Regions from separate parts of the Halolactibacillus sp. JCM 19043 genome, predicted to be linked through region 2. Evidence: riboswitches for the same ligand, from Rfam matches in the RefSeq annotation. Region 2 holds a riboswitch; each other region holds the start of a gene.
What was found. A riboswitch is a leader RNA that binds a small molecule or an ion and turns the genes downstream of it on or off. The one in region 2 is predicted to bind S-adenosylmethionine.
Positions count from the first base shown of each region.

Region 1: another riboswitch for S-adenosylmethionine. It lies ahead of JCM19043_RS09095 (methionine ABC transporter ATP-binding protein); the one in region 2 lies ahead of JCM19043_RS02320 (MetQ/NlpA family ABC transporter substrate-binding protein).
Region 3: another riboswitch for S-adenosylmethionine. It lies ahead of JCM19043_RS07660 (PLP-dependent transferase); the one in region 2 lies ahead of JCM19043_RS02320 (MetQ/NlpA family ABC transporter substrate-binding protein).
Region 4: another riboswitch for S-adenosylmethionine. It lies ahead of JCM19043_RS01870 (OsmC family protein); the one in region 2 lies ahead of JCM19043_RS02320 (MetQ/NlpA family ABC transporter substrate-binding protein).

Region 1 covers NZ_BAXD01000016.1:25,116-32,819, forward strand. The annotation lists gene JCM19043_RS09050 (HesB/YadR/YfhF family protein) at 82-387, opposite strand; gene JCM19043_RS09055 (Gfo/Idh/MocA family protein) at 634-1,611, shown strand; gene JCM19043_RS09060 (universal stress protein) at 1,749-2,168, shown strand; gene JCM19043_RS09065 (transcriptional repressor) at 2,220-2,567, opposite strand; gene JCM19043_RS09070 (metal ABC transporter permease) at 2,629-3,483, opposite strand; gene JCM19043_RS09075 (metal ABC transporter ATP-binding protein) at 3,499-4,254, opposite strand; gene JCM19043_RS09080 (arsenate reductase family protein) at 4,497-4,853, shown strand; gene gcvH (glycine cleavage system protein GcvH) at 4,903-5,343, shown strand; gene JCM19043_RS09090 (TlpA disulfide reductase family protein) at 5,404-5,820, opposite strand; SAM riboswitch class I at 5,957-6,070, shown strand; gene JCM19043_RS09095 (methionine ABC transporter ATP-binding protein) at 6,267-7,292, shown strand; gene JCM19043_RS09100 (methionine ABC transporter permease) at 7,285-7,704, shown strand, end outside.
Region 2 covers NZ_BAXD01000002.1:132,031-139,734, reverse strand. The annotation lists partial or broken gene JCM19043_RS18530 (PAS domain S-box protein) at 1-183, opposite strand, end outside; gene JCM19043_RS02340 (methyl-accepting chemotaxis protein) at 553-2,241, opposite strand; gene JCM19043_RS02335 (alpha-hydroxy acid oxidase) at 2,367-3,458, opposite strand; gene JCM19043_RS02330 (methionine ABC transporter permease) at 3,468-4,127, opposite strand; gene JCM19043_RS02325 (methionine ABC transporter ATP-binding protein) at 4,111-5,139, opposite strand; gene JCM19043_RS02320 (MetQ/NlpA family ABC transporter substrate-binding protein) at 5,153-5,953, opposite strand; SAM riboswitch class I at 6,046-6,151, opposite strand; gene JCM19043_RS02315 (nitrilase-related carbon-nitrogen hydrolase) at 6,341-7,030, opposite strand; gene JCM19043_RS02310 (iron-containing alcohol dehydrogenase family protein) at 7,027-7,704, opposite strand, start outside.
Region 3 covers NZ_BAXD01000012.1:18,743-26,446, forward strand. The annotation lists partial or broken gene JCM19043_RS07655 (AbgT family transporter) at 1-1,183, shown strand, start outside; SAM riboswitch class I at 1,371-1,474, shown strand; gene JCM19043_RS07660 (PLP-dependent transferase) at 1,582-2,424, shown strand; gene JCM19043_RS18785 (PLP-dependent transferase) at 2,421-2,678, shown strand; gene JCM19043_RS07665 (aldose epimerase) at 2,926-3,783, shown strand; partial or broken gene JCM19043_RS07670 (FAD-dependent oxidoreductase) at 4,078-5,771, shown strand; gene JCM19043_RS07675 (CocE/NonD family hydrolase) at 5,862-7,704, opposite strand, start outside.
Region 4 covers NZ_BAXD01000002.1:29,908-37,611, reverse strand. The annotation lists gene JCM19043_RS01900 (ABC transporter ATP-binding protein) at 1-316, shown strand, start outside; gene JCM19043_RS01895 (iron-hydroxamate ABC transporter substrate-binding protein) at 318-1,265, shown strand; partial or broken gene JCM19043_RS01890 (FecCD family ABC transporter permease) at 1,381-2,381, shown strand; gene JCM19043_RS01885 (iron ABC transporter permease) at 2,378-3,385, shown strand; gene JCM19043_RS01880 (GNAT family N-acetyltransferase) at 3,467-3,907, shown strand; gene JCM19043_RS01875 (methyl-accepting chemotaxis protein) at 3,971-5,317, opposite strand; SAM riboswitch class I at 5,544-5,642, shown strand; gene JCM19043_RS01870 (OsmC family protein) at 5,736-6,176, shown strand; gene JCM19043_RS01865 (mechanosensitive ion channel family protein) at 6,277-7,068, opposite strand; gene JCM19043_RS16220 (hypothetical protein) at 7,234-7,386, opposite strand; gene JCM19043_RS01860 (sulfite exporter TauE/SafE family protein) at 7,362-7,704, opposite strand, start outside.

The sequences.
Region 1 (7,704 bases), on a different contig from region 2:
CTAAAAGGTCACAGTTGGGCTAGTCGCATCTGTGACCTTTTGTTTATCATATTGAATGCGTCCGATTGAGACAAGATACAGTCACTTATTTTCTGGATAGCGATAAGCGACTTCATCCATCTTCTCATCATAATCAACGATTAAATCATGACCTTCAAAGAACCAGAGGTCATCTTCTTTAACGTAAAAAGTGAGTCCACTCTGCTCAAATTTCTCACCAACAGGTCCATCAATTGCTTCATTGTGTACGTCAAAGGCTAGTGCGTAGCCTTCACGAATCGGGCTTGTACCATAAATTTTCACATAAAAACGAACGGCACTACCTTCTTCCACTAATACTTCCTCTTTGAACCATTGAATGGCTTGATCTGTTACGTCTAATTTCATCCTTTGCACCCCTTATCTTCTCATGTATGAGTTATGGTATTTACTATCAATATTAATTGTAACATGTTTACATCATTTTGTATGACATGTTGCTTCTCATGGATTTGATTAATTAGTAAGAAGTGCTTGTTATGTGTATTAACACTTATATTCAGGTTGTTTTATGGAAAAAGTTGCGACTTATTAAGAACAACGTTAAAATAAAGTAAATTAATTAACTAAGTCAAATGATAAAGGATGAGTACGATGACAATAAAGATTGGGATGGTAGGGACAGGTGGATTTAGTCAAAAACATGCTGATATTCTAATGAAGATGGACCAGGTAAGACTTGTAGCTGTTTGCGGTACGAGCGAGGAAAAAGCGAAGCGATTTGCTGAACAGTATGACGGCATGAGAGGGTATAGCGATTTTCATGCGATGCTAGACGCAGAAAAATTAGATGGTGTTTATCTTTGTGTGCCGCCGATGGCGCATGGTGAGATGGAACTTACCTTAGTAAAGCATCGCATACCTTTCTTTGTTGAAAAGCCACTAGGTGTAACAACAGCGGCGCCAGAAAAAGTTGTTGAAGCACTCGAAAAAGCACCGTTAGTGACTGCTGTCGGTTATCATTTCCGTTACTTAGAATCGATTCAATATCTTAAACGTCTATTAAAAGACCATACCGTAGGTCTAGTGACAGGCAGATGGATGGGGTCGATGCCTGAGGTGAGTTGGTGGCGTAATCAAGCATTATCGGGTGGACAATTAAATGAACAAGCGACGCATATTGTCGATCTTTTGAGGTACCTTTTAGGTGAGAGTGAAGAAGTTCATGCTTATGAGGCACAACGCGTGATGAATAAGCGAAAAGAAGACGTGACTGTAGCGGATGTCGGTACACTCAGTATACGATTTAAATCTGGAGTCATCGCTAATATTACCAATACGTGCATCTTACCAGAGGGTTTAGATGAAATAGGGTTTACGATGTATACCGATTCAGCAGTGATCGAGTGGACTCCTGAGTCGTTAACGATAAAAACGGGAAAAACCGAAAAAGTCATGGTAGATACACAAGATCCCTATTACCAGGAGGATGAAGCCTTTATTCAATCCATTAAGTCAGGTAGTAATGAACACATTTTGTCTACGTATCAAAATGCTTATAATACTCAGCTTATGACGGACGCAGCACGCGTCTCTGTTGAAAAGCATTCTCCGATTAACCTAAATGACTAGTAGGGCAGAGCGATATTAAAAAATAGCCGTATGAATAGTTACAATGATGAAAACTTTTGGTGAAATGAGGTTTACCCACAGCGGTTAAAGGATAGATTATACTATAGTTTATTTTATCTTTAAGGGAGTGGTCATTCATGTTTAAGAAAATCCTGTTAGCTTCTGATGGATCTGAATATTCAATTCGCGCCTGTGAAAAAGCGGTTGAATTAGCAAAATGTCAAGCAGATGCTGAAGTTACCATCTTGTATGTTGTTGATGGAACAGCGGCGAAAGCTGATGCAACTTATCACTGGAATGCGAGTGATTTAGATCGTAGTCGACGTGAAAAATTAGAAATCTCTGAGCGTAAATTAACAGAAGCGGAAGTAGATTACAGTATCAAAATCTTACATGGTGATCCAGGCCCAACGATTGTTAAGTACGCGAATGATGAACGGCATGATCTCGTCATTATTGGAAGTCGCGGATTAAATAGTCTGCAAGAAATGGTGCTAGGAAGTGTCAGTCATAAAGTGGCTAAACGCGCCGATTGCCCGGTACTCATTGTTAAATAACATCTAAAAATCCCCTAGTCACCGTTTATGTGACTGGGGGATTTATCTATTTTATGCGGCTTGACAAGCTGGACAAAGTCCGTATACTTCAAATTTATGTCCTTCAATCATGTACCCACTTAAGTCATCATCAATCATATCCATTGGGCAGATTTGAATGCGTTTTGTTGCCCCGCATTTGCGACAGATGAAATGATGGTGGTGGTGATTAGCACACCGGATTTGATAATGTTTTTCTCCGTCTAGTTCAGTGGATTCTAAAATACCTAACTCGTTAAAGAGGTGGAGATTTCGGTAGATTGTATCAAAGCTAATCCCATCATAATGCGGTTCCATATAAGAGAGTAATTCTTTAGCTGTACGATAACGCCCTTCATTTGCGAAAAACTCTAAAATCATTGCCCGTTTATTTGTGTATTTATAACCAGCCTCTTTTAACTTATTAAGGCTTCATTTAAATTCATACAATCGCCTTCTTTCGTTGAGATTTTAACCATACTTTTTGGAGAAATGTTGTCACGATGAGAAAAGCAATTAAGACCATCACGATTGTCCCACCGGGGGGGATTTCTAAATAATAACCAGAAACAATCCCTAGAATGACACTTGCTTCACCGAAGATAATCGAATAAAAAATGGTTTGTTTAAATCCTTTGGCAATGCGAATACTACTTGCGACAGGCAGTGTCATGAGCGCTGAAACAAGCAACACACCGACAATGCGGATAGACGCTGAAATAACAAGTGCCGTCAGTAAGATAAATAATAAGTGAATACTCTTTGAATGAATACCTGATACTTTCGCATGTTCTTCATCAAATGATAACATAAACAATTCTTTATAAAACACAACCATTAACGTTAAAACAATAACCGCAATAATCCGAATCGTATTAAAATCTTGTTTAGACACAGCTGAAACAGATCCGAATAAGTAAGAGTATAAGTCATTGTTCAATCCGTCAGCAAGTGCAATAAAGATAACACTAAGACCAACCCCACCAGAGAGAATAATAGGAATAGCTAAATCTTGATAAGCTTTATAGACTGTTCTTAGACGCTCAATTAAGATAGCTCCAAAGATAGAAAAAATTGTCCCGGACGTAAAAGGGGTAATGACAGCTAATCCGTATTTTTTATCCATAAACAAACCAAAAGCAATACCGGCTAAAGTCACATGACTCAAACCGTCAGCAATTAAGCTAAGGCGTCTCACAACGACAAACGTACCAAGGAGTGGCGCAATTAAGCCGATGATTAAACCTGTATAAAGTGTCGTGCGCAAAAACTCAAACTCAAAAAATTGACTAAGCAAACTCACTCACCGTCCTTAATGATTGTGGGTCACGATATTTAAGTCATGACCATAAAATGATGAAATCCGTTGTTCAGATAAATTATGAAACGCTTCTGTATCACCATGAAAATGGATTTCTTTATTGAGACAAGCAACGCCATTTGCATGACTTGTCATCGTGCCAATATCATGGGAGACAAGGAGAAGGGTGATTTTTTTCTCGTGATTTAATTTCCCTAAAAGTTCGTAAAACTTTTGAACGTTTTCCGTATCAATCCCAACAGTCGGTTCATCTAAAATGAGAAATTCCGGTTCACTGACTAAAGCACGGGCAATAAAAATGCGCTGTTGTTGACCACCTGATAAGTCACCAATGTTTTGATTGATGTATTCTGACATACCAACAAGTTCAATGGCTTCTTTTACTTTCTCGCGATGTTTTTTTGTGAAGAACTTCAAGTAACCGATTTGTGCCGTTAATCCCGTAGCGACGACTTCTTTTACCGTGGCAGGAAACCCTCGATTAAAGGCATTAGCTTTTTGTGACACAAAGCCAATCTTCTGCCAATCTTTAAACTTATTAGCAGGTGTTCCGAATAACTCGATCGAGCCATGTTGCGGTGTTAACACACCGAGTAGTAATTTAATTAATGTTGTTTTACCGCCACCATTTGGTCCGACAAGACCTAAAAAAGCCCCGCGAGGAATCGAGAGGTTCACATCTTTTAAAGCAATCTTGTCTTCATAGGCATAGCGTATATTTTTTAATTCAACGATGGTGTCTGTCATTGTATTTAAGCTCCTCTATCTATTATATAAAAGCACTTTGTGATTGTTCGAAACGTAACCATTACTAAGTGTAACCGAAACAAGCATGAATGTAAATAAGAATTGTTACGGTTTAGGTTTAAGTTAATCATAATAAATGCTTTGATGTCAATGAAAGTGCATTAGAACAAGCGAAAAGGTGGAAAAACGAAGCAAGAGACTTTATACTAAAGAAGGAGAAAAGAGAAAGGGTGGGGATTCATTTGACAATGACGTTTTATTGTTATCCAAAGTGCGGTACATGTAAAAAAGCAAAGCAATGGTTAGAGGCTAATGGTGTCGCTTATGATGAGCACCATATTGTAGAAGACACACCATCAAAAGCAGTGATGATGGGGCTAATCGAACGAAGCGGACTAGATATTAAAAAATTCTTTAATACGAGTGGCCAGAAGTATCGTGAATTGAATTTAAAAGATAAATTACCTGATATGACGCATGAAGAGAAAGTCGATGTACTCGTAAGCGATGGGATGTTAATGAAACGTCCACTTACTTATGATGACCAACATGTGACGGTCGGTTTTAAGGAAGAACAATTCGAACAAACATGGAAATAAAGCAACATAAGCAGCAACAAATTCGCTTAAATGAAAGAGGGAATGATAAATGACTTTACCAAAAGATTATTATTACACAGATGAACATGTGTGGTTAAATATTGAAGATAACTTAGTTCGTATCGGGGTGACTGATTATGCGCAAGATGAACTAGGTGACGTTGTGTTCGCTGAAATCAGTGAAACTGGTGAAACAGTGAAAGCGAATGATACGTTCGGTAATGTTGAATCCGTTAAAACAGTATCAGAACTGTATGCACCAATCAACGGAGAAATCGTTGAGGTTAATGATGTATTAGAAGATAAACCTGAACTGATTAATGTGTCACCTTATGATAAGGGTTGGTTGATTGTCATTAAGCCAGATAATATGGAGGATGTTAAAGCACTTATGGCAAGTGACGCGTATAAAGATTTTCTGCGGGGCGTTACTGAGGACCATGTTGCTTTAAACTTGTCACACATCAATGATATTGATTTAACGAAGTAATCTGATCATAAAACACGCCTGAACATTAGTCAATACTTCTAATGAACAGGCATGTTTTTCTTAAAGATAGGCACTAATTGCCTCCATTAGACTAGGAAAGCTTAAGTTCTGGCCCCATTGTTTAACGATATGACCCTGTTGATCAATTAAGACCGTCGTTGGTACACCTAAACAAGTGTAGTTGAGATATGTTTCACGACCATTATCTACAAGAGTTGGTTGTTTGATAAAGTTATTTTTGTAACGAACGGCATCATCGTGATGCCTTTCTCTACCAGTGACATTAATGGTAATCATCGCTAATTTGTTTTGGTCCACGGTTTTGAATAATCGCTCTTTCATCGGCATATCCTGACTACAATCAGGACACCAAGAGGCCCAAAACGTAAGTAACACCATTCGCCCGCGCAAATCACTTAATGTAAGATGGTCGTCTTTATCAATATAGGGAAGCGTAAAATCTGGTGCAGTTGTCATATATATCAATCATCCTTTCAAACTGTTGTATACTCTCGTGATTAATTAGTATAACATGGACAAAATATTGTGAAAACTTATTGACAGCATATTTTTAACGTGCTATTATCACCATTAACCAATTAAATATTTAAGACTCTTATCAAGAGAGGTGGAGGGACTGGCCCGACGAAGCCCGGCAACCGTTAAATACAAGCTGTATTTAAAAAGGTGCCAATTCCTGCAAAGCGTAAGCTTTGGATGATAAGGGAACGCTTAAACGTAAGCATATGATGCCAGCGTCTTTTTGTTCTCTTATTAAAGGAGAATAAAGGGGCGCTTTTATATTGATTGAAATAGTGTTTGGTTGATAATTTAATCATTAAACCATCGCGTATTCGGTTAAAGAGAGAAGAATGAATACCGTTATAAAAAGAATGAATATTTAGATATTAGGGGGAAGTCACATGATCGTCATTGATCAGTTATCGAAAGTTTTTAAAACAAACGAACATGAACTAAAAGCCGTAGATGATTTAAGTTTATCGATTGAAAAAGGTGAGATTTTCGGCGTGATTGGTTATAGCGGTGCTGGTAAAAGCACTTTTATTCGCTTAATTAATCGCTTAGAAGAACCGACAAGTGGGACAGTAGAAATAGAAGGACAAAATATCACTAGCCTATCAAAACATGAATTACGGGTGAAACGCCAGGAAATTGGCATGATTTTTCAGCACTTTAACCTGTTGTGGTCGCGCACCGTTGAAGAAAACATTGCCTTTCCATTAGAAATTGCCGGGACATCAAAAGCTGAAATACAAACGCGTGTGCAAGAATTGATTGATCTTGTTGGACTAACAGGTAAAGAAAAGAATTATCCGTCACAACTTAGTGGGGGACAAAAGCAGCGGGTTGGTATTGCACGAGCACTCGCAAATAAACCGAAAGTATTACTTTGTGATGAAGCAACATCGGCTCTTGACCCAGAGACAACCGACTCAATTTTAGCTTTGCTTGTTGATATTAATGAAAAGCTCGGTTTAACGATTATCCTCATTACCCATGAAATGCACGTCATTCAAAAGATTTGTCATAACGTAGCCGTAATGGAAGCGGGACGTGTGGTTGAACAAGGAAATGTCCTTGAAGTCTTCTCACACCCTAAAAAACCGGTGACGAAAAAGTTTGTTGAACAGGTCATGGGTAAACCAGATGAAGAACTCACCGATGATGTATTAATCGAACATATTTCAGATGGTCATGTACTAAAGTTAACCTTCGTAAAAGAAACAGCCAATCAAGCGATTATTTCAGAGGTAGCTAAACATTATGACGTTGATATTAATATTATTCAAGGAAACATTAAACAAACACAAGAAGGAGCTTACGGCTCGCTTTATGTAAAAATGACAGGGGACTTACCAGCAGTGGAACAGGCGATTCAATTTATTCGATCAACATCAGTCGATGTGGAGGTGATCACACATGGCTAATTTATTTCCAAACATTGATTGGATGGATCTTTTATGGGCAACAGGTGAGACACTTTATATGACACTTGTCGCTTTAATAGGGACGTTGATTTTAGGTACGATCCTAGGTCTATTCATTTATTTATCCGCGCCGGGTAACTTGTGGGATAATAAAATTGTTTATTCAATTACCGCTGGATTTGTGAATATATTTCGGGCGATTCCTTTTATTATTTTAATCTTTTTAATTTTACCACTCACCGTCTTTTTATTTGGGACGTTCCGCGGACCAACAGCCGCATTACCTGCATTAATTTTAGGTTCTGCGCCGTTTTATGGTCGCCTCGTTGAGATTGCTTTACGTGAAGTTGATCACGGTGTAATTGAAGCAGCGAAAGCGATGGGGGCAAAAACATCGACGATTATCTTTAAG
Region 2 (7,704 bases):
ATTCCAAAAATCATCATACGATTGACTTTTACTAAATGTATCGAAACAGAGTTCTTTATGATGCATGCCTTTCATTTCTTCAGGACGATACCCTACCGTTGCCGCGAATAAAGGATTCACATAAGACACGCGGCGTTGTAGATCAAATTGAATAATCGCTAAATTGCTTTCTAGAGCTTCCATAATCAGTTCACTTGCTTCACAGTTTTGAAATAGTTTTGTTTCCATCTTTTCCTCCATCTGGACTCCCCTTCAAACATAGGTCCAATGTATTATCTATTGATTGATATATTAAATGATGCTTACTTTATTACTATCGGCAATATTAAAGAAAAAATTAGTCGTTTCTTATACAATATCTATACACAGGTTATACAATACCTAGGCGATAGTCAATTAATTTGACTTCAACTACGAATACTTTAGCAAAAAATTATCGGACCCTAGTTAAAAAGACACGAATATTGGCGCGTTCTCAGTTGGACTAGCCCTCATTGAAATAATTAAAACCCCTTTATCCAATGACACATTGAATAAAGGGGCGCTCTTTAGTTATGAAATTGTTTTAAAGTGGCTCACTTCTTTACTTAAGCTTTCAGCGAGTTCTGCGAGTGTATTCGCACTAGATGAAATTTCATTCATTGAACTAGCGGACTGCTCAGAAGAGGCGGCAGTTTCTTCAATACCTGCAGCTGACTCTTCAGAGACTGAAGCAATCTCTTCAATCGATGTATTAATAAGGACACTCTCATTTGTCACATCAGAAAGCGTACGTGATACATACTCAACCTTTTCTACCATTTGTTTGATCGCATCGTTAATGACAGTGAAGTTCTGACCCGTTTGTGCCATTTGTACTGTACCTGTGTTCACTTCGTTGTAGCCTGATTCTAATGCATTAACGACTTCTTTCGTATCACCTTGGATCCCTTGGATAATGGTCGTAATTTCTCTAACAGAATCTGATACATTTTCTGCGAGTTTTCGCACTTCATCGGCAACAACTGCAAAGCCAGCACCATGTTCACCTGCACGCGCTGCTTCAATCGCGGCATTTAGAGCTAATAGGTTCGTTTGTTCGGCAATATCTTGAATAACATCAACAAGTTTTGATACTTGGTTCGAGCGTTGTTCTAAACTTGACACTTTTTTCACTGCGTCATTAACAATCGTATCAATCTTCAACATTTGGTTAAGTGCTTCTTCCATCATTTTGTAACCCTCATCTGTTTTTTCAATGACGGTAATCGATTCTTCTGAAACATTTTCTGTCTTCTCGTTCGCATCTGCGATTTTTTGTAAGAAGAACTCCATTTTCTCAGATAACGTTGACACAGTATGTGCCTGTGTTTCTGAACCTGATGATAATTCTTGCATCGTTGACGCAATTTGTTCAGATCCCTCGCGGACTTCTAGTGAGGATTGCGTGAGTTCTTCACTGGCACTAGAGACGCGTTCAGCGGCATTCGATACACTACGAATCACGGCTTGTAAGTCTTCTTGCATCATATTCATTGACTCAGTTAATTCACCAATTTCATCCTTACGCTTGTTTTCTAGCAAGTCTCCAGTTAAATCCCCTTGAGCAATCGCTGTTAAACGAGCAGCGATGCGTTTTAACGGGTTACCGATTAAACGCCCTATTACGACACCTAAAATAATTGCTAAAATCATGACGCCAATCGCCATAAAGAAAATAATGGATCGAGCCCATTCAAAAGATTGTGATGCATTATCATAATCATTCTTTGCGATATCTAAACTTCCGTCACGCAATTGATAAAGTGTCTCTCGAAAAGTTCGAAAATCATTACCAATGGCCGCTATCCCACTAGCCGCTTGTTCAAATGACCCATTTGATACTAAGCGGGCATTATCGATTGCTTGAGCACTATATGTATGCCACTGCTCTGACATAAGGTTAAATAACTCACGTTCATTAGCTTCCATATCAAATGCTCCATACGTTTCAAGCAATCCATTCATTGATTGAATCGTATTTGTCGCATCATTTCCCCCTGCTGGGTCTTCCTCTGTGACACCTGATAATAATTGTACACGCGAATTCTCTGCTGTTTGAATCATTTCTGTCATGACACCTAAGGGCTCGACTCGATTACGATACAATAAACGTGCATCATCTTGTACTTCACCCGTGCCCCAAATACCTGCCGCGCCCACTACTAACACAAGTAGCGCAATCACGATATAAGAACTGATTAACTTACCTTTAATCTTCATTTGTTTACCCCCTAAAATATATCCACTTCCTTTCTATTATATCGGCAAAATCACCTATTTGTGAACAAATTACACAAAAAACCTTATCTTTCTTTAGTCGGATGCACAAAAAGACGACTCTTATGCTAGAGCCGTCTTATTTGAGCGGGAGATAATTCATGCCAGGATGCTGCACCGAGTAATTTTAGATTCACCGTTAAGTCATCTATTAATTGTTCTAGCACATCTCGAACACCCACTTCCCCACCGGTAAGTCCATATATGTATGGCCGTCCAATTAGCACACTATCCGCTCCCAACATATAAGCTTTGATCACATCTGTTCCACGTCTGATGCCACCATCGATCAATAACGGAAAATCATGTCCCACTTTTTCTCTGATCTCTTCTATTACTTCAAGTGGTTCAATGGCACTATCAAGTTGTCTTGCCCCGTGATTACTCACAATCACACCGGCTGCACCTATATCTTTACAATGTTTAGCATCACTCGGCTCTAAGATACCCTTAATAATAACAGGTAGTGATGTCTGACTAATTAACGTTTCGACCTTCTCAAACGTTAATGTTTGGTTAAATAATATTGATTGAATTTTTTGTTTGAGTGTCGCTTGATTATCCTCACTTGTTACATACTTCTCTTTAAATACCGGGTCTGTCATGAAGTTTGCCATACCCGCGCCTTCATCCATCGGAAAATAATCGTGCGAAAGATCAATTTCACGTCTTCCTAAGACAGGCGTATCAACGGTAATCACAAGACCTTTGACACCGGCTTGTTCTGCTCGTCTCACCAAGCTATAAGCCACATCGTCATCACTCGGCCAATAGAGCTGGAAGTAGTGATCACTCTCCGTCATTACTTCACTAATATCTTCGATACTAAAGCTCGCGACCGTACTTTGGATAAACGGAAGCCCTAATGTATTTGCCGCGCTCGCACTTGCCCGTTCACCACATTCATGCACAATCGTATGAAACCCAATCGGCGCCAACAAAATAGGCGCTTGAATGGTTGAATGTAATAATTCTACAGATGTATCCACATGAGAGACATCTCTCAACAAGCGAGGGATTAACCGGTAACGATTAAACTGCTCGGCATTATATTTAAGACTAACCTCACTACCAGCCCCACCGGATAAATAACCAAAGGCATTGCGTGAAAGTTGTTGTTTAGCTATCGTCTCCCATTTATCTGTCGTTTTTAACGTCATCGTATCACCTTAATCTTTCTTCGCCTTTTGACTGAGGACGTTACCTAACGTTTGAATACCTTGAATCAGAATAATCAAGATCACAATCGTCACATACATGACTTCAGGTTGATAACGCACATGCCCAAATCGATAAGCCACATCCCCGAGACCACCCGCACCGACTAAGCCTGCCATCGCTGTTGCGCCAATGAGCCCAATTACCGCAATCGTAATCCCTAAAATAATCGATGATTTCGCTTCGCGAATCATGACGTGCCAAATGATATGGAGTGGTTTAATCCCCATCGCCTGATACGCTTCAATAACACCTTGGTCGACTTCGAGTAAAGAAGATTCCATTAATCGGGCTAAGTACGGCGCGGTAAAGATAACAAGTGGCACGATCACGCCTCTAACGCCCATCGATGTTCCAACGATGGCCCGCGTAAACGGTAATAAAGCAAATAGTAAAATAATAAACGGAACCGAACGAATCGTGTTAATGACAATGTTCAGTACCCGGTACAACCAAATATAACGCTTGCCATTCGTTCGACTAATGACGAGTAACACACCGAGTGGTAAGCCAATCAGAATTGAGAAAAACAAACTGATGGTCACCATTTGGAATGTTGCTAGTGTTGCTTCAATAATGGTTGTACCCCACCGTTCAATAAATGCCGTCATGGATGACCACCTCCCTTACAATAACACCTTGGTCCGTTAAGTAATCAATGGATTTCGTCGTTTCTTGAACTGACCCTTTAATATGCGCACGTAGTTTTCCAAATGTCTGATCTTTTAACTCAACAATATTCCCAGATAATATATTTGTTTCAATCTGATAACGGTTTGAAATAACTGATAGACTCGGGCTCTCTGTGGCACTGCCAACAAACGTTAAATCAAGAATTGGCCCTTCTTTTTGTAGATCTTTAATAATGTGCTTCGGTGTTTGACTTGGAAAGATACTTTCGACAAAGCGTCTCGTTGTTTGATGCTTCGGTTCGGTATATAAATCAACAACCGGACCTTGTTCAATGATTTTCCCGTTTTCCATAACCGCCACGCGGTCACAAATCCGCTGGATGACATGCATCTCATGGGTAATAAGTAGAATCGTAATCCCAAGTTCTCGGTTTATTTTTAATAGTAGTTCAAGAATTTGATCGGTTGTATCTGGATCAAGGGCACTTGTCGCCTCGTCACTCAACAAGATATCTGGCTCATGTGAGAGCGCACGGGCAATGGCGACCCGTTGTTTTTGTCCACCTGAGAGTTGATTCGGATAGACATCCGTTTTATCACTCAGTCCAACAATCTCTAAATACTTTTTTACTCGCGTTTTGATTTCATTTTCAGCAACACCCGTAAGTTTCAGTGGAATCGCGATGTTTTGATAGACGGTGAGCGTTTTTAATAAATTAAACCCTTGAAAAATCATCCCAATCCGTTGGCGTTTCTTTCTAAGTGCCTCTTTTGATAACGTCACTAAGTTATCGCTATCAATAATGACATCGCCTGATGTTGGCTCTTCTAAAAGGTTGGCCATGCGAACGAGGGTACTTTTACCCGCCCCGCTATAGCCAATCACACCAAAGATTTCACCTTTTTCAACGGTTAAGCTCACATCATCCAGCGCTTTCACATCAGATTTCCCCGTCTTGAATACTTTTGTAATATGTTTAAGTTCAATCATTTAAGCTACCTCCTTACCATGAGGCAACAACAGATCCTTCGAATGTGTCCTCAATAAATTGTTTGATTTCGTCCGATTGATAAATATTAATGAACTTCTCAACGACAGGGGCGTCGACATTTTCTTCTCTTGCGACAATTAAGTTCACCCAAGGTGAGTCACTTGGTTCGATGTAAATCGAATCCTCTGTTGGAACAAAACCATGTTCAATCGCAAAGTTTGTATTAATCGCAGCCGCATCGACTTCTTCTAATTGACGCGGGATTTGAGATGCTTCAAGTTCAATAAATTCTAAGTTTAATGGATTTTCTTCAATATCAATGACCATGGCCTCAGCGCCTACACCCTCTTTTAAGGTGATGAGTCCGGCATCTTCAAATAACATTAAGGCACGCGCCCCGTTCGTTGGGTCGTTCGGTAACGCAACCGAGTCGCCTTCTTCTAATTCACTAACGTCACTAATACCTGTTGAGTAAATCCCCATTGGGAAGTTCACCGTTGTTGCGACGGCTTCAATCTCATAACCACGATCGCTTTTCGCATTATCTAAAAACGGTTGGTGTTGATAGCTATTTAAATCAAGTTCACCCTCATCGAGTGCCGTATTTGGAATCACATATTCAGTAAACACTTCAATATTGACGGTTAAGCCTTCATCAGCCGCGAGTTCTTTTACCTTTTCTAAAATCTGTTCATGTGGACCCGCTGTCACCCCAACAGTGACTTCATCTTCACTTAAGGCACCTGCTTCACTGCCACATCCTGCCAGTACGACTAATACGACTAAACCAATCAAACCTAATAACTTTCTCATTGTTACTTCCCCCTTATTTGTTCCCGGACCCCTCTGGAAATTAAAACGCCTCAATTTATCAAGTGATAAATTGAGGCGTTAAATGTTGTCTCAACTTATCTGTCATCCCTAACTAGGGCTGCTGGATTTGGCACGAGGACATACATGTCTGTTGCCGAGGCTTCAAAGGGCCAGTCCCTCCACCTCTCTTGATAAGATCCGGTCAATATTTTTTTGTTGAGACTTACTTTACACAGTATCAAATGAAAAGTCAACACAATTTTCTAAACTTTTAAAACTTTTCGTGAATGATCCCTTATTTTAAACGATAGAGATCAGGACGTCGATCTTCATAAACAGGAATTTGTCGTCTGATTTGCTTTACCTCAGCTAAATCAATCGTAGCTGTCAGTATCCCGGTTTGATCATCTGCTTCACTGATGACTTGACCCCAAGGTCAATGACCATCGAATGACCCGCAAACGTATTATTGGGATCACTCCCGACACGGTTACATGCCACAACATAGACTTGATTTTCAATCGCACGCGCAATCAGTAACGCTCGCCAATGATCGAGGCGTTGCTTCGGCCACTCGGCGACAACATATAACAGGTCAACGTCTTCCAGCATCTGCGTTTTAATCCACTCCGGAAAACGAATGTCGTAGCAAATCACGGCCGCAGATGTGACACCTGAGAGAGTGAAAACACCACATTCTTTTCCTTCCGCTAAGAAATTTTCTTCATCCATCAGTCGAAACAAGTGGACCTTATCATACCAAAAAACGACCTCACCCTCACGGGTGATGACCGGGAGCGAATTATAAAACTTCCCGTCGCGCTTGGTTGGCACAGAACCGGCAATAATATCGACGTTATACTGTTTCGCCAGTGTTTTAATCGGCGTCAACATATCATATTCAACTACCTCTGCTAAACGATCTAAGCTATAGCCCATTGGCCAAAACTCTGGTAACACAACGGTATCAACATCAGCATCAAGGTGGTTAAATTGCTTGGCCACTTCTTGTAAATTAGCTGTTACATCACCAAACTGAATATCGATCTGAAGACAAGCGATGCGTCGCTTGATCATTTGGCATCATCCTTTCTCAAACGCGAGACATGTTGTTCCAATTCACTCATCGCATGATGGACGAGGTCTGGTGTGACCTTGCCTAATAAGTGAATCGATTCCACGTCACGTGTCGCATGACGCGCGACTTGTTGCCATTTTTCTTCAAGGTCTGTTTGAATCCCTAAATCAAAGAAGCTCGTCGGTAAACCGAGTGCCTGGTAAAATGGCAGCAGGTGATTAACCTCATCCCATTCATCAAACAGCGCCAGTTGGACTAAAATCCCATAACTCACTTTATCCCCGTGCAAGTGTTGATGTGTTTCTTCTAATACGGTAAGGCCGTTATGAATCGAGTGCGCACCTGAAATTCGCCCGTAATGTTCACCAAAACCACCGACCATGCCACTTGCTAAAATAATCGTATCGACAACTTCAATAAATCGATCAGTAATCTGTTTAGCTTTCTGGTCATTCAGCGCTGCTTCCCCGTAGGCAAGCAGCACATCTTGACATAACTTCGCCGCATGTTGACTCACTTTTACCGCAATCGGTTGATGCGGTAACAATGCCACGAGGGGTTTCGCTTCATACCACTTGGCGATCGTGTCACCAATGCCGGCCCGTAAGTAATCCGCCGGCGTTTGAATCAGAATCCCTGGTTCCACCGCCACCATAAAAGCCGCCTGGTCAAA
Region 3 (7,704 bases), on a different contig from region 2:
TATCAATTCCAAAGTCACTCATTACAGCCGGATTAGTATTTGCCGGGATTATGTCATCACTTGCCTCTGATGCAGGTTATGTTGTGCTCCCTCCACTTGGTGCGGTTATCTTTATCGCGCTTGGCCGTCATCCGATTGCGGGTATTGCCGCTGCTTTTGCGGGTGTCTCTGCCGGGTTTAGTGCAAACTTACTCCTAACATCACTTGACCCGATGCTTGCGGAAATGACAATTTCAGCAGCAGCAATTATTGATCCAGCTTATGCGGATAATATGAACGTAGCGATGAACTATTACTTTGTCATTGCCTCTGTGTTCTTGCTTACGATTGTCGGTGCGCTGGTCACAGAACTGATTGTTGAACCACGCTTAGGAACGTTTAAAGGTAGTGTCAATAAGGATGATTTAACGGAGTTGTCAGCACTCGAGAAAAAAGGCTTACGTTATAGTGGGTTAAGTCTACTCATCACGGTCATTGTGATTGGGTTACTCGTCGTACCAGCTAACGGTTTATTACGTGCGGATGACGGTGGCGTCATTTCATCACCCTTTATGTCATCACTCGTACCAATCATTATGATTATGTTCTTTATTCCAGGTCTTGTGTACGGAAAAGTAACGAAAGTGATTAATACTGATACTGATATGGCGAATAAGCTGTCAGATACGATGGCTTCCATGGGCATGTTTATCGTGCTTGCCTTTACCGCAGGTCAGTTTGTTAGTTACTTTACTGAATCAAACTTAGGTTTACTTATTGGGGTTGCTGGAGCTGAATTTTTAGATTCAGTAAAATTAGGTGGAATTGTCCTAATTCTGTTGTTTATTCTTATTTCAGGCTTTATTAACTTATTTATCGGTTCAGCCTCTGCTAAATGGGCGATGATGCACCGGTATTTGTGCCAATTATGATGCAACAAGGTTACTCACCTGAACTCACACAAATGGCTTACCGGATTGCCGATTCAACCAGTAATATTATTTCACCGCTGATGCCTTACTTTGCGATGATCATTGTCATTATGCAAAAGTATAATAAGAAAATGGGGATTGGAACGTTGATTTCAACGATGTTCCCATACACCATCTTCTTTACACTCGGTTGGTTGCTCATGCTTATTGTTTGGATGTTATTTAGCTGGGATCTTGGGCCAGGTTCTCCGATTAGCTATATGATGAACTAGTTCGTAATATTGATACTTTCACATTGAATAAGCGAGCTTTTATAGAGACATCTCCAAGGCAAATGCTTTGGAGGTGTTTTTTTGATCCGTTAGATTAAAGAATTTTCTGAATAGTACTTGTTTTTTAATCAGAAAGTCGTTATCATATAGTATAAACCATATATGGATTTTTCAAACAATTACATACTTCTTATCAAGAGAGACGGAGGGATTTGGCCTGTGATGTCTCAGCAACCTCTCTAATTTAGAGGAAGGTGCTAAATCCAAAAGGCATAGACCTAAAGATAAGAGCGATTAAGACCTAAGGCGCTCTCTTAACTGTTAAGAGGGCGCTTTTACTGTTTAGGTCAAAAACGCAACGACTTTTAAGAAGTATTAAACTAAAGGAGGCGCATCGCATGTATCAATTAGACACGTATTTTTCACAACTCGGCAACAAGCAAGAACCGAGTACAGGCGCGGTCACTTATCCTGTACACTTATCAACAGCTTATCGACATAATGATCTTCATGAATCAACAGGATTTGATTACACAAGGACAAACAACCCGACCCGAGATACGCTAGAACAAGGCTTTGCGGCAATCGAATCAGGCGCGGGGTGTTGTGCAACGTCTTCGGGTATGGCAGCCATTCAACTCGTATTATCGCTATTTCAATCAAATGATGAGATGATTGTCTCAAGTGATTTATATGGTGGGACGTATCGTTTGTTTTCAGACTATGAAGCGCGCTTTCAATTGAAATTTACATACGTCGATCCGCTCAATATACAGGCCTTCACGGATACGATTACCGATAAAACCAAAGCCATCTTCGTAGAATCGGTGACGAATCCATTGTTGAAACAAGTGGATGTCAAAGCGCTAGGGGACTTGCTTAAAGAACGAGATATCTTATTCATTGTTGATAACACATTCTTAACCCCATATTTACTAAAGCCATTAACGCTTGGAGCGGATATCGTCATTCACAGCGCAACAAAATATTTAGCCGGGCATAATGATTGTTTAAGTGGGCTTGTGGTGGCGAAGGATGAAAAAGTCTATGCGTCATTATTTCAAAGTCATAATGCGAGTGGTGGGACGTTAGCGCCGTTTGATTGTTATTTGTTAATGCGCGGGTTAAAGACGTTACCACTGAGACTAGACCGTCAAGTAGAAACAGCTAAACGACTCGCGCAATATTTACGTGCGCATCCTTCTATTAAACAGGTCTATTACCTGGAACGGGTGCAATGATTAGTTTTGAATTAGAAAAGGCCGCTCATATTAGCCCGTTTCTTCGATCACTTCAACTGATCAGTTTTGCTGAAAGCCTAGGCGGTGTGGAAAGCTTTGTGACCTATCCTTTTACCCAGACACATGCCGATATGCCAGTCGCTGTTCGCAAGGAAAGAGGCATCACGGATACGTTACTGCGTCTTTCTGTTGGGACTGAGCATATCGATGACTTGTTGAACGATTTGGCTCAAGCTATACGTCTTTTAAAATAATATAATGAAGAAGAAGGTGGTCTCTAAACAATGAGACGACCTTCTTTTTTTATGTGGGCTGTTAATTTTCTGTTATTTTCTTTTATATTAGAAAGGGAGTAAGGTTATGTGATTATTTTCACTTGAGTGGAGAATAATTGTCTGAAAACAACGATTTTTTTAAGATAGTCTGTTATAATGTAAATGTTGTGTAAAAAGAGAGAGCAACTTAGTCATTTAATTCATTAATGCGAGGGGCGATTTATTCATGTATACGATTGAGCGATTTGAGAAAGACATGTTTACAATGTATCAATTAAAGCACCCAACCGGCAACAGTTGGATTACGGTTTGTCCAGAACGTGGCGGTATCATTACAGGTTACGGCACAAACAATGAAGAACGGTTATACTTAAATGAAGCAACGTTATTTGACCGTAAACAAAATGTTCGTGGGGGGATCCCCGTGTTATTCCCGATCTCTGGTCAACTAAAAGATAAGCAGTATCATTGGGGCAATCAGACGTATGATATGCCAAACCATGGACTCGCAAGAATTCATCCCTGGGAAGTACTTGAGACGTACAGCGATGAAGAACATGCGTTTATTTCTATTCTGTTTAGAAGTAGCTTAAGTACAAAAGCTGTGTATCCGTTTGATTTTAAGGTAATCTTTACTTATACACTTCGTGGTGATCAGCTATTGATTCATCAATCTTATGAAAATTTATCCGATACACCGATGCCAATCTATCCGGGTCTACACCCGTACTTTAAATCAGATAAAAAGGTTGTCGGTTTAGATATTCCAACTAAAACGTATTATGATTATAACGATGAAGAAGAAAAAGCCTTTACTGGTCAAATCGATTTAACACATTTAAAAGAAGCGGTACTTTTAGAGAATACCCATACACAAGTTAAAGCAACTGTGGACCAACAGTCGATTAATATGGAAATGGACGAACCGTTTCATTATACTGTCCTGTGGACCGAACAAGACCAACGCTTTGTCTGTGTCGAACCATGGACGAGAAAAAATGGTGAATTAAATAGACAAGAAGATTTAATTAAAGTACCAGCTAGAGATACGTTCGATACGTGGGTCAGCTTTCAAATTATTTAATACTAAAAACGTACACATGGTGTCTTAGACAGGATGTGTACGTTTTTTCTTTCTCTTTTTTTATTTTTCTCCCTTTTATCGCTACTTCATTTTAACTAACGAGATCTCAATCGCCCTTTGTTTCAGCTAAATAACGGGAAAGTTAATTCATACTAACAGAGAGGCAAGAAAGAGTGCAAGGTAACTCTTGACTCAACATACCCCTAGTGGTATAATAATTATTGTGAACAATATCACTTATATAAGTTTGTTGAAAAATACACAGGTCTTAACATTCGAAAGGGGAAAGAAATTATGGGTAAAAGAGTATTAGTTGTCGGTGGTGTCGCAGGTGGGGCATCTGTTGCTGCACGAGTTCGTCGTTTAGATGAAGAAGCAGAGGTGATCATGTTTGAGCGTGGACCGCACGTATCCTTTTCAAACTGTGCATTACCATACCACTTAAGTGGTGAAATTGAAAACAGTGAAACATTAGTATTAATGAATCCGGAAGTCTTCCGTAAACAATATAAAATCGAAGCACGCGTCAGAACAGAAGTGATAAAAGTCAATAAAGATGACAAGACGATTACGGTTAAAAATTTAGAAACAGATGAGACACATGATGAAGCCTATGATAAGCTCGTCTTATCTCCAGGGGCAAATCCTATTATGCCACCACTTGATGGGATTGATTCACCGCATGTCTTTAGCGTACGTAACGTCGTTGATATTGAAAAATTAAATACATTCGTGTCAAAAGACACGGTCGAAGATGTTGTCGTTATTGGTGGTGGTTTTATCGGTATTGAAGTCGCTGAAAACTTAGTACACGCAGGTAAGCATGTAACACTTGTAGAAGCGCAAAACCAAGTGATGGCACCCTTTGATTACGATATGGTTCAAATTCTTCATAAAGAAATGGTCGATAAAGGCATGGGCCTTGTCTTAAGTGACGGGATTGAATCAGTCAAAGACGACCACATCGTGTTACAATCAGGTAAGACAATCAAAGCTCAAGCGGTCGTGATGGCGATTGGTGTCCGTCCAGAGACAACACTCGCAAAAGAAGCAGGTCTTGACATTGGTGTGACTGGTGGTATTAAAGTCGATCACAACTACCTTACATCAAATAAAGATATTTATGCGGTCGGTGATGCGATTGAAGTCCATCATAAACTAACCGGTCAAAAAACTCGCTTAGCTCTTGCGGGACCAGCGCAACGTCAAGCACGCGCAGCGGCTGACCATATGTATAATATTCCACACCGTAACACAGGTGTCATCGGTTCAAGTGCGATCCAAGTATTTGACATGAATGCTGCATCAACCGGTCTAAATGCGCGTCTAGCTGAAGCGCAAGGTTTTGACTTTGACTTTAGCTATGTAATTCCGACGGATAAAGTAGGCATCATGCCAAACAGTCACCCGGTTTACTTTAAGTTAATCTTTGAAAAGCCAACCGGTCGCGTTTTGGGAGCGCAAGCGATTGGCCGCGGTAATGTCGATAAGCGTATTGACGTGATTGCGTCCATGATTATGATGAACGCAACTTTAGAAGATTTAAAAGAGCTTGAACTTTGTTACTCGCCAGTGTTTGGTACCGCTAAAGATGTTGTCAACATGGCCGCTTTAAACGGCTTAAACGTCCTTAACGGCGTCATCAAACAAGTACAAGTAACCCAGATGCGTGAACTTGTAGAATCAAACGCCCACATTATTGATGCACGTGAACCGGGTGAATTCAAGCGGGGTCACTTTACCAATGCGGTCAATATACCATTAAGCCAGTTCCGTGAACGTTTAGATGAGATTCCAACGGATGTGCCTGTATATGTGCACTGTCGTTCAGGGCAACGCTCTTACAATATGGTTCAAGCGCTTCAAACTTAGGTTATGAAAATGTTTATAACGTGGCAGGTTCGTTCCTCGGCACATGCCTCTATGAATACTTTAACGACCAAGTAGAAGGCCGTACGCCAATTGTGACCGCTTATAACTTTAATTAATATCAGTTAAAAAATAATATCAGATCAAGATGAAAGAACAACAAAACCGCTAAGGGCAGTCAGTCGACTCGCCTTAGCGGTTTTTTAAATTTAATTATAGTCACGAGGAATTGTGTGCTCCCACTTGTTTGAAGCGACCTCTTGGTCGTGTTCAAAGGCTTTAATGGTATGGGTTAAATAGAAGTTTTCTTCATCTGACGTCATTTTACTGTACGTTTCAACCTTCGTCTGCCACGCATCTCTACCAACCGTTAATTCCCAGTAACATTCAGCGGTCGCTGAGAGCGGATTATTCTCTTTAATAGAGTAGATATTTTTATTAATACTCCCGTGTTCAACGCCATTGTGCATGAGCTTACGGCTACCCTCATCAGAATAATCAATCACTTGCCACGTTGAATCAATGGGACGATGAACGATATCGAATGACCGCTCTTCTTTGCGCAAGACTTCTCGCTCAATAATAGAGGCGGTTTCTGCCATATCAAACACCCGCACGTCCTCGTCTCTTTCATTCGGCTGTCTAACAGGCAGGTCGAGATACGTACCCATCCCTGTATGAAGGGTTAAATTCACTGGTTTTTGCGATGGCCAAGCTTTAGTCCAGTAGGTTGGTGCAATCGCAACTTCTAATCGATGACCTTTCGTTAACCTCTGTCCAAGACTATCCAGTTTAACCTTCACGTCATAGATGTTTCCTGGAACAAGTGCTTCTGGGTGTTCATGCGATTTATAGTGATTGAGGTTCAACATGCCCCAGCTTATTAACGTGGACTCACCGGTCGGTGCTTTATCCATCAGACGGACAACGACCATTGCATTGTCTTGATCGGTTGATAGTCGCGCATGAAAGACAGGTTCACCGAAGTAATCACGATCTTCTGTCAAAGCGTCAGATGTAAAAACAACCGCTTTACCGTTTTCTAGACGTTGGTCAGCGGGTAAGTCCCCAGGCTGACCGAATGGACAAAACGTCCCCGCATAAAATCCATGTTCTTGAACACTTGGTATAAGTATAGTGTTGGTGTCTTTCATTGCCTCGGTAAGCGACTGCTTATTCGGATACCATTTCTCACTGGTAACGTCCTCACTTGGCCAGTGATCCATCCCAATCCACCGACCTGGTCTTTTATCGTAAGTCACTTGAGGCTTTTCAGGTTCTTGAATCCAAGCTTGAAATTTTGGTTCCTCATACATACCGGTATCTGTGTCTTTTAACCAATGATCAAAGAAGCGAACGGCTTCTTGAAGAAAACCAATCGTCGGCTCTGGTGTTGCGACTTCTGGGTATTCATGAGCCCATGGACCAATCAAGCCTTTGGCGTTTGGCAAATGTTCCACCATTCTAAAAATCGCGTCCGTATAAGCGTCTTGCCAACCACCGACCGCAAAGACAGGGATATTCACTTTACTGTAATCTTCATTAATCGACCCATGTTTCCAGTAATCATCACGTCGTTGGTGAGATAACCATTCAATCGCAAACGGCGGTGTTTCCATTACACGTTGTAGCCAGTTGTCACGCCACGAGTCACCAACGACTGATGGATCTTGCGGGCGAGCGTTATACGTAAACATTGTTGATGCCCACCACAACATATCAGAAGCTAAAATATTGCCCCCGCGGTAATGGACGTCATCTTGGTAACGATCGTCTGTCGAACATAAAGTAATAATGGCTTGTAAGGCTGGATGTTCACGTGCGGCGACTTGTAAACTATTAAAGCCGCCCCAAGACTTTCCGAACATACCGACACGACCAGTCGACCACGGTTGACTGGTGATCCAGTCAATAACTGAAAGCGCGTCGTCTTGTTCTTGTTTTAAGTACTCATCAAGTAAAATCCCATCCGAGTCACCTGACCCACGAATATCGACGCGAATGCTGGCGTAACCATGGCCCGCAAAATAAGGGTGCCGAGCCGAGTCGCGA
Region 4 (7,704 bases), 100 kb from region 2:
TATCTTTTTGGACGAACCAACGACTTACCTCGATATGGCTCACCAGCTTGAAGTATTAACTTTACTTGAAAAATTGAATCAAACAGAAGGACGGACGATTATTATGGTATTGCATGATATTAATCAAGCCGCACGTTTTTCTGATTATATTGTCGCCTTAAAAGATGGTGAGATTATAAAAGCGGGTACACCAGAAGATATACTTACAAAAGATGTGTTAAAAGCCGTCTTCCAGATTGATGCAGTGATTGGCACCGACCCAACGAACAATAAGCCGATGTGCTTAACTTATAACTTATTTAAAGGAGACTACTAACATGAAAAAACTACTATCCATCTTTATTTTATTCACAGCCTTAATTCTTTTTGCGGGATGTAATACCAACGAGGAACAAGCTGAAGACTCAAATACAAACGATCAGACTGATACCAGTACGCCCGAAGAGACAAACGAGACATTCTTATATGAATCAGAAACCGGATCTGTAGAAGTACCAACAAACCCTGAACGTGTAGTTGTCTTATCAGGTTATACCGGAGATGTATTAAAACTTGGCGTCAATGTTGTCGGAGTGGATACATGGTCTAAAAGTAACCCTACTTTTGAAGAAGAACTGCAAGATGTTGCGGAAGTATCAGAAGACAATTTAGAAAGCGTCATTTCATTAAACCCTGATTTAATTATTGCACTCTCGACGGTAAAAAATTTAGATCAATTAACAGATATTGCACCTACAGTCACTTATACTTGGGGAAAGCTTAATTATTTAGACCAACATATCGAAATCGGGAAATTATTAAATAAAGAAGAAGAAGCAACCACTTGGGTCGAAGACTTTAGATCACGCGCAACAGCTATTGGTGAAGAGATCAAAGCAGAGATCGGTGAAGATACAACAGTCTCAGTCATTGAAGCATTTGGGAAAGATCTTTACGTCTATGGTAACAACTGGGCACGTGGGACGGAAATTCTTTATCAAACAATGGATTTAAAGATGCCTGAAAAAGTAAAAGAAGATGCACTTGAATCTGGTTACTTCACATTATCACAAGAAGTCTTACCTGAGTATGTAGGTGATTATCTTGTCTTAAGTAAATACCAGGAAGCAGACACAGCATTTGAACAAACAGACACATTTAAAAATATTCCTGCCGTACAAAACGGCAACGTGATTGAGATGCAAGGAGAAGGTGCGTCATTTACTGACCCGATTACGTTAGAAAAACAACTCGCCTTCTTTAAAGAAGCTTTCCTAACGAAATAAACCAAAGCCATCTTCTCAATCGAAACAGCTATGGTTTACTTATACGATTTGGTACACTAACAAGGGAGTGCGTCTATCGCCTCCCTTGTTAAACTTTCAGAAAGAGTTGATCGATATGCTAGATACCTTCAAAGGATTATCTAAAAAAAGTCATCTATTGCTTGGTCTTAGCTTATTCATTGCTATGTTTTTTATAGCGCTCCGTTTTGGTGCTAAAGATGTGATTCTTTCCGATATCTTTCTTGCCTTATTTACTAATAAAGCTACAGATGCCGTTCTTGTCTTACGTGACATAAGAATTCCACGTGAAATAGGGGCCGTTCTTGTCGGTAGTGCGATGAGTGTTGCTGGTGCCATTATGCAGGGAATGACCCGAAATCCGTTAGCCGATCCTGGCTTGCTTGGATTATCGGCAGGCGCATATCTTACGTTAAGCTTATCGGTTGTCTTATTACCAAGTGCCTCAATGTGGTTGACTTTGATTATTTGTTTTGTCGGGGCAGCTCTTGGGGCACTGCTTGTCTTTGGACTAACAATGACCAAAAAACAGTCCTCGGTTTTCCGAATGGTTTTAGCTGGGGCTAGTATTTCAACATTACTGTATGCGATAAGCGATGGGATCGGCCTCTACTTTAATCGGTCAAAAGATATCGCCTCCTGGACAGCTGGAGGACTGATTGGAACCCAGTGGTCACAGCTATGGACGATTGCTCCGTTTATCTTTTGCGGGATTGTGATTGCGATGTTTTTCTCTAAGCAACTGACGGTACTAAGTTTAAATGAAGATGTCGCTATCGGACTCGGTCAACACGTCACCCAAACAAAAATCATCTTGTTTATCATTGTTATCGTTTTATCAGGCGCATCGGTTGCTTTAGTCGGGAATATGACTTTCCTCGGATTGATGGTGCCACACATTGTACGTGGAATGATTGGCCGAGATTACCGTTATATCCTGCCGTTCTCAGCCTATACGGTGCGATTTTCATGTTGCTTGCTGATACACTTGGCCGGACGTTAAATGCGCCCTTTGAAACGTCGGTTGCGGCAATTATTGCGCTAATTGGTTTACCTTTCTTTCTTATGATTGTTCGACGAGGAGGACACGGCCTATGAATAAACAACGTATAATAAAGCAACGTATATTTCTCGTTATATTCGCTCTCCTTTTGGTCTCGACTATGCTGATAGCTATAAATGCCGGTACCGCTAAGATTCCTATCAACCGAGTGATACAAACGTTTTTAAATAATGGGAGCTTTAACGAACAGTTTATAATCTTTAAGCTTCGGCTTCCTCGAATTTTTATTACTGTTTTAGCCGGGATGGGACTGAGTTTATCTGGCGCTATTCTCCAAAGTTTAACGCGTAATGATTTAGCGGATCCTGGGCTGATTGGCATTAATGCTGGGGCCGGTGTCTCGATCAGTTTATTGTTTTTATTTATTCCTCTTGAACCAGGTCTGTTTACTTACATTGTTCCACTTGTGGGGATGTTAGGCGGGATGCTGACAGCTGTATTAATCTACCTCTTCAGTTATGAACGTCATCGCCCGTTAAAACCTCTCCGGTTAATTTTAACCGGCGTCGGTGTTTCTACTGCTTTATCAGGATTAATGGTTGTGATTATTTCTAGTGCCCAGCGAGAAAAAGTTGATTTTATCGCCAAATGGCTCGCAGGGAACATTTGGGGCACCGATTGGCCGTTTGTTTATGCCCTGTTACCGTGGCTAATCGTTTTCGTACCATTAACTTTTATTAAGGCACAAAAGTTAAATATCTTAAGCCTTTCAGAAGGTGTAGCGATTGGTTTAGGGGTCGCAATTAAAAAAGAGCGATTACTTTTACTTTTGAGTGCGGTAACTTTAGCCGCATCAAGTGTAGCAGTGACAGGGGGAATTAGCTTTATCGGCCTCATGTCTCCGCATATGGCTAAACGTTTAGTTGGCCAGCGCCATCAATTATTTTTACCGCTTACCATGTTGATTGGTGGTTGGTTATTACTAGTAGCTGATACACTTGGTCGCAGTCTGATTAACACCATTATTCCTGCTGGTATTATTGTGTCCATTATTGGTGCTCCTTATTTTATTTACTTACTATTAAGAGACGTTGATTGACACGTTGGTTCATGATGAAACGAGCACTAGACAGATCGATCACTCATCATGATATAATCATAGGAACACCAGAAAGGATGGATGCTATTGACACGTATTACAACACAATCTGCCCTGCAACACGCTTTTAATATTAGACGACACGTGTTTATTGAAGAACAACAGGTACCAGCAGCTATCGAATTTGATCAGTATGACCGGTTAGATGCGGATTGTCTCCACGTTTTAATCCGCCATGACACGGTACCTGCCGCCACTGGACGGGTACGGTTTATCGGTCAGTCAGCTAAGCTTGAGCGTATTTGCGTATTAAAACCATACCGTAAATATGGTCTCGGTAAACAAGTGATTGCTGCACTTGAAAAAATGGCTCATGAAAAGAAACCTAAACAGTATCTCTTGCATGGCCAAACACACGCCATTCCGTTTTATGAACGCCTTGGATATAACGTGGTTTCAGAAGTCTTTATGGAAGACGGTATTCCGCACGTGGAGATGGTTAAAAAGATACTCAACGACTAGGACTGATTTTCATATCCACAAAGAAAAGAGAGGACGTTCTAGTAAGAACCTCTTCTCTTTTCTTTAGACTGTTTGTCGTTGTGACTGTAAATGGTTAATCATTTTGTTAATATGTGCCGATAGTTGTTTTGAAATTTTCCTTGTTTTTTCAAGCGCAACTTGCTGTTTCGCTTCTTCCTTACCGACATTTGCTAAAATATCATGACTTGATTCATGTAATGCATCGTGTTCTTTTTCAACTGCTTGCCAAATGGGGGTAAGAACCGGATCGATAATTTCTAACGCTTGATAATAGTGACCAAAAGCACAGTGATGACTGTCCGTTTGAATGGGTAGCCGTTGATTTAACTCTACAATATCAGACAATGTATCCAGCCAGTGTTCGTGCTGTTTCAGTGCTGAAGTCAAAATGTGTATCAGTTCTTCTGGTTGAATCGGATTATTTTCACTTAAAAACTGCTGATAAGCTGCTTGATTTTGCTGAATAATATCAACATCTAATGTTCTCATTTGTTGGCGGACTAAATCCAGTTCACTCATTTGACCCATTAATCCATCCATCATTTTCGCTAACTTCTCTTCTTCATCGACTTTCCCTTTCACCGCATCGGTGACAGACGTCGCTGAGCTACTCACTTGTTGAAATGACGCCACAAAGGATTCCATATCTATTTTAATGTGATCAATCGCTCCATAGTTACCCGAAAGACCTGCCGTCACTTGTTCGACAGCGTTAGGAATCTGCACCATCGATTGATTAATCATCGTTAAACTCTCGACACTATTGTTTGATACATGTTCAATTTCTTGTTTAAATGTCTCAAATTCTGTCAGCGATGTTTTCGTATTCTCAGCGAGCTTCCTAATCTCATCCGAAACAACCGCAAAGCCCTTTCCTGCTTCTCCTGCACGTGCCGCTTCAATAGAGGCATTTAGTGCAAGTAAGTTCGTCTGATCAGCAATCCCTTCGATGACCTTGACAATCTCGCCAATCTTTTCAACTTTGGCAAGTAACTGATCTAAATGCGTATTGACTGTCTCATTCCCCTTAGTCACTTGGAGACAAATATCTGACATTCTCTTAATATGTGATAAGCTTTCTTCTGTCGTTAAAGTCACTGCCTCAATTCGTTCGAATATATCTTCTGCCCGGCTCACATTCTCTTCAATAGTAGTTTCAATCTCAGACATTGTTGCGGTGACCTCTTCAGTGAAAGCGAGATTATCTTCTGATTGGCGTTTTAATATATCACTGACATGATGAATCGCATCTTTCACAAAACTGAGTTCGACTTCTACTTTTCCAAGTCCTGCCGTTGAACCAATCATTTGTAGTAAATATTCACGCGAATAATGTTCTAGTGACGTGATTGTGTGTTCTACTTTATCTTTTCGTTGTTTTCGTTTCATCCCTAACATAATTCCCCTTCTTTCTTCTTATTTATTTTACTATCCTGTCTGTTTTTCTTTCATACCATAGTAATATCGACCGATTCCCCTAAAAAATAAATACTTTTGCAATTCTTAACAGAAGGTCTAAATCAGAAAAAAACGGGCTACTTTCATTTTCATTTACATAACTACGTTGACAAAGTAATCATAATCGTGTATATTTACTGAAAATTCATACTTTTACAACCCATCAAGAGAGAGGGAGGGACTGACCCTGTGAACTCTCGGCAACCGCTAGTGATAGTAAGGTGCCAATTTCAGAAGCAAACGCTAAAGATGAGGAGGTAGACAGATCAACGGATTTTACGCCCTTCTCTTTTTTAGAGAAGGGTGTTTTTCATAGGGTTGTAGGAGATGAAAAAAGGTGGAGAATATTATGGCAACACAAACATTTACCGCAACATCAACTTTAGAGGATAAGTTTTTAGTCAAGAATACCGCACGTCAACATACTGTTTTCGTCGATGAACCTGAGTCCCTCGGCGGAATTGATACAGCAGTCAATCCAGTGGAATTGTTACTCGCAGCACTTGGTTCTTGCCAATCGATTGTCGCTCCAACGTATGCTGAGAAGTTTGATATTGATTTAAAAGGGTTTAAAGTTGAATTAGAAGGCGATATTGATTTGGATGGTTTCTTTGATAAAGCGGATGTCCGCCCTGGCTTTTATGATATCCGCGCGACGTATCATATTGAAACGGATGCCGGTGAAGAGAAAGTTAGTGACTTTGTCGCTTTCCTTGAAGCGCATTGCCCGGTTGAGGACACGATTGAAAATACCGTCGCTTTCTCATCAACATTCCATATTAAAAAATAATCTCTGTGCATAACGCACATCACCTAGAGCTCATAACGATATCTATAGAAAACAGCTTGGGGATTATTCCCCAAGCTGTTTGTCATTCAAATCTTTTATTTTACTCATTAGTCATATTAATATCCATTGTAGGATAAGGGATACCAATGTTTTCGCGGTCAAAGGTAACTTTGACTTCTTCTAATACGTCATAATAAACCGTCCAGTAATCTTCTGCTTTTACCCATGCCTTAACAGCGTAATCAACAGAAGAGTCGCCATGATTAGCTAGACGTACGAATGGTTCTGGGTCTTGCATAACTAATTCATGATTAGTGATAATCGTTCTTAACACTTGTAGTACATGTTGATTATCCGCATCATAGCTAACACCAAACGTAAAATCAACCCGGCGCGTACTATTAACGGAGTAGTTAGTAATACCAGCGTTAGACAGATTTCCGTTAGGAATGAAAATCATTTTATTATCTGCCGTCACAAGTTCTGTATAAAGAATTTGAATCGCTTTAACTGTACCGCTGTATCCAGCTCCTTCGATATAATCGCCGACTTTAAACGGGCGAATCGTTAGGAGTAAGACACCACCAGCAAGGTTGGCAAGGGAACCCTGAAACGCTAAGCCAATCGCTAAACCTGCCGCACCTAGAATAGCGACAAATGACGCAATCGGAATACCTAAAATACCGACAACTGAAATTACGAGTAACACTTTTAATACCGCACTTATTACTGACTGTAAGAACGGCTTTAGACTATCATCGAGTTTTGACTTTTCGATCTGACTGCCAATGACTTTAACAACAGCCTTAATGATGGCTAAACCAACAATTAATGTAATGATGGCTAACACAATTGGTTTAGCAATATCCACTAAAAGATTCATCCAATCCATTTTCTCATCTCCTTTGATATATAAAGCATGACTATTGTAACATGTTTCCTGCGTTTATACATGTTATCAACAACTCCTGATTGAAGTCGCAATGGTTCTCGACATTATAAAAAGGGCGTAAAACTCGATATTTCCTATTTTTTTCGACCAATCACTTCATTCTATTTAAACAAATAAATAAATCGCCGAAATCACCGTAGTCACAAAAATAAACACCCGATACGTTTCTTCTTTAATAATAGACACAAGCCAAATGCCAACACGTGTCCCAGCGAAGATAACCGGTAAAAGAATCAGGCTAATAATAGATGTTTCCATTCGATTGATTGCCACACAAACACATGGAAAGGTAACTTAAACATGTTCAGTAGAAGAAAAAACCACGCTGTTGAGCTAATCATCTTACGTTTACCAATCTGTTTACTTAAAATATAAATCGCAAAGATAGGACCAGCCGCATTACCAACCATCGATGAAAACCCACTTACTACGCCGACAAGCGTCGTGAGCCATTTATGGTTGCTGATTTTAATGGGCGCTTTTTTAATTTCTTTATATACTAACAAGACAATACACAAGAGGACGATGACACCCATCGTCATTTTAAACTGTTGATCATTGACATATTGACCGTAC